DNA from 2 places in the Caulobacter sp. FWC26 genome. Region 1 is predicted to be linked to the other one. Evidence: predicted binding sites of a transcription regulator. Region 1 holds the regulator's gene; the other holds the start of a gene.
What was found. The regulator LexA, encoded in region 1, represses DNA repair genes until DNA is damaged. The targets are predictions, from matches to a motif close to ATGTTCNCNANNTGTTCT.

Region 2: recA (recombinase RecA) is a predicted target of LexA. The motif match lies at 2,594-2,611, and genes of this name have one in related genera.

What each region holds. Positions count from the first base shown of each region.
Region 1 covers NZ_CP033875.1:2,313,940-2,318,350, forward strand. Annotated here, with positions in the region: gene CSW63_RS12545 (lysophospholipid acyltransferase family protein) at 88-678, shown strand; gene CSW63_RS12550 (class I SAM-dependent methyltransferase) at 729-1,580, shown strand; gene lexA (transcriptional repressor LexA) at 1,752-2,456, shown strand; gene CSW63_RS12560 (isocitrate lyase/phosphoenolpyruvate mutase family protein) at 2,535-3,302, opposite strand; gene CSW63_RS12565 (ComEC/Rec2 family competence protein) at 3,346-4,411, opposite strand, start outside.
Region 2 covers NZ_CP033875.1:3,261,654-3,266,064, reverse strand. Annotated here, with positions in the region: gene CSW63_RS17165 (DUF885 family protein) at 1-804, shown strand, start outside; gene CSW63_RS17160 (EAL domain-containing protein) at 845-2,452, opposite strand; gene recA (recombinase RecA) at 2,717-3,787, shown strand; gene CSW63_RS17150 (OsmC family protein) at 4,061-4,411, shown strand, end outside.

The sequences.
Region 1 (4,411 bases):
CGGGCTTTCAAGGCGCTGGCGTCGGACGGCGAAGCAGCTCCATCCTCCCCCCGTCGCCGCGCCGAGAACGCGGATGAGGAAACGGACATGAACTGGCTCGCGCGAGTCGTGAAATGGGCTCTGGCCACGAACTTCAAGCTGCAGGGCTGGAAGATCGAGGGCGCGCCGCCCGAGACGCGAAAATTCGTCGTCATCGCTGCGCCCCACACCAGCAATTGGGACTTTGTCTACTTCGTCGGCGCAGCCGACGCCTTGAACCTTGATCTCAGCTTCATCGGCAAGGCCTCGCTGTTCAAGGCGCCATTCGATCAGATGATGCGGGACCTGGGTGGCATCCCCCTCGACCGCGAGCGCTCCAAGGACATGGTCAGGGCCATGGTCGAAGAATTCGGCCGTCGAGACACCTTCATGCTGACGATCGCGCCCGAGGGCACGCGCGGTAAGGCGCGGCAATGGAAGACGGGCTTCTATCACATCGCCATGGGCGCCAAGGTCCCGATGGTGCTGGGGATGATGGACTACCAGCGAAAGGTCGTGGGCCTGGGCCCCGCGATCTATCCGACCGGCGACTACGCCGCCGACATGCGCCGGATCGCCAGCTTCTACCAGAGCTGCACCCCGAAGTTCCCTGAGTTGGCCACGCGGTTCGACGATCTGGACACGGCGTCGGACGCCTAACGGACGCCACGGATCTATAAGACGAGCGCCGGGACTGACAGGAGAATCGGATGCGCGCCTTACTGACCTCGTTGAAAGCCCTGGCGCCGTCGCCGATCAAGCGCGCTTGGCGCCGGCTGCGACCGTTTGCTCGCGTCTCATCTCCGTCCGACCAAAGCGCGAGCGACGACACCGGATCGGTAAGCGCGCCAAGAGAACTTTGGCATCTGGTCGGCGCCGCCGACGCCGACTTCGTCCGGGTAGGCCAGGGATTCAAGTCTCTCTTCCTGGACGCTGGCCTAAAGCCCCATCACGCCCTTCTGGACGTCGGTTGCGGGATCGGCCGCGCCGCGGCGCCGCTTGTCGACTATTTGGATGAGAACGGCCGCTACGCGGGTTTTGACGTGATGGCGGAGGCCATCGACTGGTGCCGCGCCAACATCGCGGTCGGAGATCCGCGATTCGAGTTCCTCCACGCCGACATGCACAGCGACCGCTACAACCCCGGCGGAACCCAGCCGGCCAGCGCATATGTCTTCCCCTATCCCGACGCGAGCTTTGACTATGTCTGGCTCGGTTCGGTCTTCACCCACCTGCTGGCGGCCGACCAGGCGCAGTTCGCGCGCGAGATCACGCGGGTGCTGAGGCCCGGCGGCGTCAGCATCATCTCGTGGTACCTGATCGACGACGAGGCGCGCGCCAACGCCAGCGAGGGTCGCGCGGCCTTTGACTTCGCCCATGCTCTGGACGGGTGCTGGACTGCGACGCCAGACTTGCCCGAGGCGGTCATCGGCTATGACCTTCAGGCTGTGCGAGACCAGTATGAGGCGCTGGGCCTCGACATTCTGAACCAAGCGCTGGGAGTCTGGCGGCGGGAGCCCCTCCAAGACCAGGACATCATCATCGCCCGCAAATGCACCTGAAAGATTTTATTAAGCTTTTGATTCTTCAGACCTTTTAGCCTCAACTTTTGCTAAGCCTCTGAAATTGAGCGTGTTTCCCGCGTTAACGAACCTCGACTTGACATTATCGCGGAACACCAGGAGAACATTCGCAAGGTTTGCGGTTTGTTCCGCGCTCCACCCGAGGCCGATATGCTCACGCGCAAGCAGCACGAACTGCTGATGTTCATTCACGAGCGGATCAAGGAGACCGGCGTCTCCCCGTCGTTCGACGAGATGAAGGAGGCTCTGGACCTGGCGTCCAAGTCGGGCATCCATCGCCTCATCACCGCCCTGGAAGAGCGTGGGTTTATCCGCCGGCTTGCTCACCGCGCCCGCGCGCTGGAGGTGGTGAAGTTGCCTCAGCAGGCGACGACCGCCGCGCCGCCCAAGGGGCGTGGCGCGTTCCGTCCGCAGGTCTTCGAGGGCGGCGGCGCTCCAGCGCAAGCCGCGAGCGCCGCCGCGCCAGCCAACGACAGCCGCGAACTGCCAATCCTGGGCCGGATCGCTGCGGGTACGCCGATCGATGCGATCCAGCACGAACGCGAGCGGCTGCCGGTGCCGGAGTCTATGCTGGGCGGCGGTGAACACTATGTTCTGGAGGTTCAGGGCGACTCGATGATCGAGGCCGGAATCCTCGATGGCGACTATGTCATCATAAAAAAGGGCGACACCGCGACGTCGGGCGAGATTGTCGTCGCGTTGGTTGGTGAGGAAGCCACCCTGAAGCGCTTGCGCAAGAAGGGCGGCTCGATCGCTCTGGAGGCCGCGAACCCGAAATACGAGACCCGCATTTTCGGGCCCGACCAGGTCGAAGTTCAGGGCAAGCTGGTCGGCCTGATCCGGCGCTATCACTAAGGTCGCTAGGGGCCACTGAAGCCCAAGGCCCTGATCCTCAAGCGGGATCAGGGCCTTTTTCGCGTTCACCGTCTCGCTTTAGCTAACAGACGTCAGTCGCCCTTCGCGCGCCAGCCGTTCAGCCATAGCGTCGAAACCAGCCCAAGCGGCGCCCGCCAGCGCGCCGCCGCTGCTGACTCGGCGCACGCCCAACGCCGCCAGGTTCTCGACCTTCATGTCCGAACCCCACAGCAGCACGTTGACGGGCTTGGGAGCGACCGCTCGAACGATGGCTTCGATCTCCTTTGGATCACTGACCGCAGGCGCGTAGAGGCAGTCCGCACCAGCGTCGGCATAGGCCTTGAGACGCTCCAAGGCCGGTCCCAGATCGCGACGGCCGCGAAGATAGCCCTCGGTCCGGCCGACCAGCATCACATCCTGGCCACTGGCGTCGATAGCCGCGCGCGCCGCCTTGAGCCGCTCGACAGCGACGGGAACGTCGTAGAGCGCCGCCCCCGACCAGTCCTCAATCGATAGGCCCGCGATCCCGGTCGCGACAGCCAGCGAAACGCTCTCGGCCACCTCGTCCGACGTCTCGCCAAAGCCGTTCTCGAAATCGGCGTTCACCGGCAGATCCGTGGCCGCGCAAAGCATCGCCAGGTGGGCGATCACCTCGTCGCGCGTCACCTGGCCATCGTCCTTGCCCAAGGAACAGGCCATGCCAGCGCTGGTCGAGGCCAAAGCCTTGAACCCCAACGTCTTGAGCCGCTTGGCGCTTCCCGCGTCCCAGGGATTAGGAAGAACGAAACATCCCTCCAAATGCAGGGCGCGGAAGGCTGCGCGGCGGGCGGTGAAGGCGGTGGACATGATGGCGCTCCTCGTGGTCCCGCAGACGGGGCGGCGCCCGTTTCTAATCCCGCTGCGTGACATCGCGTGTCAGCAGGGCGCTCCAGGGCCGCTGGCCACGTAGCGGCTGGGCCCAGACGATCCGCCAGCCGTCGGGACGTCTATAGAGCTCAGCTGCTCCCAAGCGCGCGAAATCCTCGCCGGTCAGCAGCACGGTCTCGGCGCAAAGCGGCGGCGCTCGCACCGGCGCAGGTCCTCGTATGACCACGATTTCGCTCCGAACGCACAACCCGGAGAGGGTCTCGGCGTCGGGCGTCTTGCGCGACCAGGCCAAAGCCAGACGCACGGGCGCCCCCAAACCCGGCGCGCAGACGCGGCGATCGCAGACGTAGAGACGCCAGGCGGCCGGCTCCAGCCCCCTGCGTCTTGCCCAAAGCTCCGCGCCAAAGCGCTTGGCGTCGGTCCGGAGCAGCACAGCCGCGTCGCCTGACCGCACTGCGGCAGTGGCGCCGTCGGCGGCGATCCAGGCGTCCGGCGGCGCAGGTCTGGGCCACAGCGCGACCGACAGCGCCAGAGGCGCGCCGATCCAGCGCAGTCTTCCTTTCCACAGGCACAGGATCATCAAACCCAGGAACGCCACGACTAGGACCTGCGGCGGCGCGCTGGCCACCACCTGCTGCGCACCGTGCGCGTTGGCGAAGGCGTTGGCCACCGCCAGCATTGCGTCTACGCCCCAGCCGGCCAGGGCTAGAAGCGGCCCTCCTAGTCCGATGGGCTCCAGGACGGCGCCGATGGCCAGGAACGGCATGATCACGAACGAGGACAACGGCGCGACGGCGAGGTTGGCGGGCAGCCCCCAGACCGCGACCCGGTTGAAATGCTGCATCGCGAACGGCGCGGTGGCCAGTCCTGCGACGAGACTGGCGGCGACACTGGCCGCCAGCCAGGCGACCATGGCCTGCGGGACGCGGATCCACCACGGCGTCGAGATCTCACGCACCGGCCGTGGCCACGCTTCGGCCAACGCCACCAGCGCGGCGGTTGCGGCGAACGACATCTGGAACCCCGGCTCACCGGCGGTTTCCGGCTTGAGCAGCAGAATGAAGAGGGCCGCCAACGCCAGGCCATGC
Region 2 (4,411 bases), 950 kb from region 1:
GACATCTACCCCAACACCGACGCGGCCAAGGAACAGCTGATCGCGGATCTGAACGACAAGGCCAAGTGGATCGAAAAGCAGCTGCCGGCCTATTTCGGCCAGCTGCCCAAGGCGCCGCTGGAGATCCGTCGCGTGCCCAAGGCCATCGAGGCCGGCGCGCCGGGCGGCTACTACAACTCGCCCTCGCTGGATGGGAAGCGCCCGGGGATCTACTGGATCAACCTGCGCGACACCAAGGAGCAGGCCAAGTACACCCTGACCACCCTGACGGTGCACGAAGGGGTTCCGGGCCACCATCTGCAGCTGTCTTTGTCGAACGAGGCCAAGGGCCTGCCGCTGATCCGCAAGATCATCGGCTTCTCGGGTTACGCCGAGGGCTGGGCGCTCTATTCCGAGCAGCTCGCCGTCGAGATGGGCATCTACAAAAACGATCCGCGCGGCCAGATCGGCATGCTGCACGACGCCCTGTTCCGCGCCGTGCGCCTCGTGGTCGACACCGGCATGCACTACAAGAAGTGGAGCCGCGAGCAGGCCATCAAGTACATGGCCGAGACGATGGGCGATGAGGAAAGCGGCGCGACGACCGAAATCGAGCGCTACGTGGTGTGGCCCGGCCAGGCCTGCAGCTACATGATCGGCAAGATCGTCTGGCTCCGCGCCCGCGCCAAGGCCCAGAAGGCGCTCGGCAAGAAGTTCGACATCCGCGAGTTCCACGACGCGGGCCTGCTGTCGGGCATGACGCCTCTGACCGTGCTGGAACGCGTGGTCGACGACTACATCGTCGCCAAGGGCGGCAAGGCCTGAGTGAGGTTCTGATCGGTCCTTCCCACGCGGGGAGGGCCGGTCAGCCCCAGCTGTCGCTGGCGCCCGCGCGTCGCGCCAGCGGCGTGACCGTGGCGGTGGTGCGCAGGGCGGGGGACGGCTTGTCGGAAGGCTTGCCGTAGAGCCAACCCTGGGCGAAGTCGACGCCGACGTTGCGCACGATTTCCTCGACCTCGGCGGTCTCGACCATCTCGGCGACGGTGCGAACCTTGAGGTCGCGGCACAGCTCGACCAGGCGGCGCACCAGGGCGCCGTCACGGCCATTGTCGGCCAGTTCCCGGACATAGCGGCCGTCGATCTTCACGATGTCCAGGCTCAGCTGCTGCAGATAGGCGAAGGACGACGAGCCCGCGCCGAAATCATCCAGACACACCAGCGAGCCCAGCGCGCGCAGGCTCTGGATGTGCTGGTTCGCGAGGGTCAGGTTGTCGATCGCGCGGGTCTCGGTGATCTCGAAAATCAGGCGGCCCTTGGCCCCGTCATAGCGGGACAGCAGGCGGCTCACATGGTCGATGAAGCTCTCGTTGCCGATCGTCTGGCCCGAGATGTTGACCGCCAGCTTAAGCTTGCGCTCCTGGTCGTTGGCCAGCTTCTTGACCACCTGTTCGACGATCGAGTGATCCAGTTCCTCGATCAGGTCGAACTCTTCGGCCATGCGGATCAGCGCGAACGGGCTGCCGCCGTCCTCGAACCGCACCAAGACCTCGTGGTGATGCGCCAGGCCCGTCGCCAGCGAGACCACTGGCTGATAGGCGAGGGTAAATCGGCGCTGGCTCACCGCGACGCCCAGTGCGCCGGCACGGGCCAGAGTGCGCTTGACGGAGCGGTTCATCGCCTCCGACAGGCTCATCGGCGGGGTGTCCTTGAGCCCCTCGCGCAGGAAGTCGTCGAGCGCATAGCGTAGCGCCCGCAACGCGCGGGCCGAGCCGCCGCCGCTTTCCAGCGGGACCAGATGAGCGCTGGCTTCGGCGCTGACCATTCGGGTCAGGCGCTTGATCATGTTCTCTGGGCGGTCGTCGCGCTGACGCAGCACGGCGAAGCGGTCTTCGGAAAGCTTGGTGGCGGCCGCGCCGGCGTGGGCCTCGGCGCGAAGCGCGCTGGCCACACGCACATCGAGGGCGGCGGCCTCGGCAGGTGAAAGGCCCTGGCGCATGTTGGCCAGGCCGGAGAACTCCACCATCGCCAGTTCCAGCTCGATGCCGGTGACGCGCGCGGCCTCGAACAGTCCCTGAGCGATGTCGTCGAACGACTCGCGTGGTTGCAGCGAACTGGCGCTGAGCGGCGGACTCGCCGGCTGGGCGGCCGTGAGAGCGGCCGAGACGCGCCCTCCGTTGTCGGGCAGGGCCCGCAGGACCACGCGAACATTGCGCTCCCCCGGGCCCGCCAGACGAAGCACCACCGGACCACGCCGGACGCCATCGTCGGCGCAGCCGAGCATGGCTTCCATCAGCGGCTGATCATCGGCGTGGAACAGGTCGACCCAGGCCTTCCCGGTCAGCGCGGACTCGCTTTTGCCCATCACTTTCTGGGCGGCGCCCAGGGCTAGGCGCACCTTTCCACCCTGCAGCTCGACCAACAGGTCGGCGCTCGCAAAGGCCAGCCCAAGCAGACGGCGCGGATCCAGAGACAAGGCGGCGTTTCCCCTATTTCTCGGTGAAACTGCCATGACGGGGCTTAAGGAGCGGTTTCAGGCGGTCCGAACGGCATACCCAAAATCGGTAAAAGCGCGCTCGTGATGGCAGTGCGACAAAAACGGACGTTTCTGGGTAAGGGAACATCTTGCGAACATGGAACAAAGCATGTACGCATTCACCATGTTCCACAGGTTGCTGAGGCGGGGCGCGGGAAGCGCCAATCGGGCGGCCGGAATCATGGAATAGAAGGCGGATCAATCATGACTAGTCAGGCGGCTTTGAAACTCGTGGCCAAGGAAGAAGGCGATAAGCAACGCGCGCTAGAGGCGGCTCTCGCCCAGATCGACCGCGCGTTCGGCAAGGGCTCGGTGATGAAGCTGGGCGAAAAGGGCAAGGTCGAGATGGAGTCGGTTTCGACCGGCTCGCTGGGCCTCGACATCGCGCTCGGCATCGGCGGTCTGCCGAAGGGGCGGATCATTGAGGTCTACGGCCCGGAAAGCTCGGGTAAGACCACCCTGGCCCTGCACGTCGTGGCCGAGGTCCAGAAGGCCGGCGGCACCGCCGCCTTCGTCGACGCCGAACACGCGCTGGACCCGTCCTACGCTTTCAAGCTGGGGGTCAATCTCGACAACCTTCTGGTCTCTCAGCCTGACAACGGCGAGCAGGCGCTTGAGATCACCGACACCCTGGTGCGGTCGGGCGCCGTGGACATTGTGGTCGTCGACTCGGTCGCAGCGCTGACGCCGAAGGCCGAAATCGAAGGCGAGATGGGTGACAGCCTGCCGGGTCTGCAGGCGCGACTGATGAGCCAGGCGCTGCGCAAGCTGACCGCCTCGATCAACAAGGCCAACACCATCGTCATCTTCATCAACCAGATCCGCCACAAGATCGGGGTGATGTACGGCAGCCCGGAGACCACCACCGGCGGCAACGCGCTGAAGTTCTACGCCTCGGTGCGCCTGGACATCCGCCGCACCGGCTCAGTGAAGGCCCGCGACGAGATCATCGGCAACAACGTCCGCGTGAAGGTGGTGAAGAACAAGGTGGCCCCGCCTTTCCGCGAGGTCGAGTTCGACATCATGTACGGCGAGGGCATTTCGAAGCTGGGCGAAGTGATCGATCTGGGCGTCAAGGCCGGGATCATCGACAAGGCTGGCTCGTGGTTCTCGTACGGCAGCCAGCGCATCGGCCAGGGCCGCGACAATGTCCGCGAGTTCCTGAAGAACAACCCTGATATCGCCAACAGCATCGAGGCGGCCGTCCGCAAGTCGTCCCAGAAAATCGAGGAAGAGCTTCTGGTCGGCGGTCCCGAGGAGGGCGACGAGGAATAGGTCGTCCCTCCGAAGGTTTCGCGGCCTTTGCCCGCACTCGCGGGCGTTCCCCGCCTTCAACACGCCCGCGGCGGACCGCCGCGAAGGTCGCGATCAGGCCGCCTGGACCCCATGCCAGGCGGCCTACTCTTTCAGGGGCGGGAGGCTGGACAGTTGTTCCTCGGCTTGATTGGGGGCGGCATGCAGCGTGAAGGTCGGGTTTCGACCCAAGTTCACCTCCAATAGTAAGCCCGCCGAGGCGGAGCTAATCTCTACGCTAACAGGAGGACGCTCATGCTTGAGTACCGCGTTACCGCACGCCGTGTGGACCAGCACGGCTCTGTGGCCCAGGCCAAGGGGGCTGAGGTGGTGCTGGACACAGACTTGGCCGGCCGCCCGGACGCTTTCAATCCCGCTGAACTCTTCCTGGCCGCGATCGCCGCCTGCATGATCAAGGGCATTGAGCGCGTCACCCCAATGCTCGACTTTGATCTTCGTGGCGTGGAGGTCCGCCTGCACGCGGTTCGTCAGGACGTTCCACCGATGATCGTCTCGGTCGACTATAGCCTGATCATCGATACCGATGAGAGCGATCAGCGGCTGGAACTACTGCATAGGAATGTTCGCAAGTACGGCACGATCTCC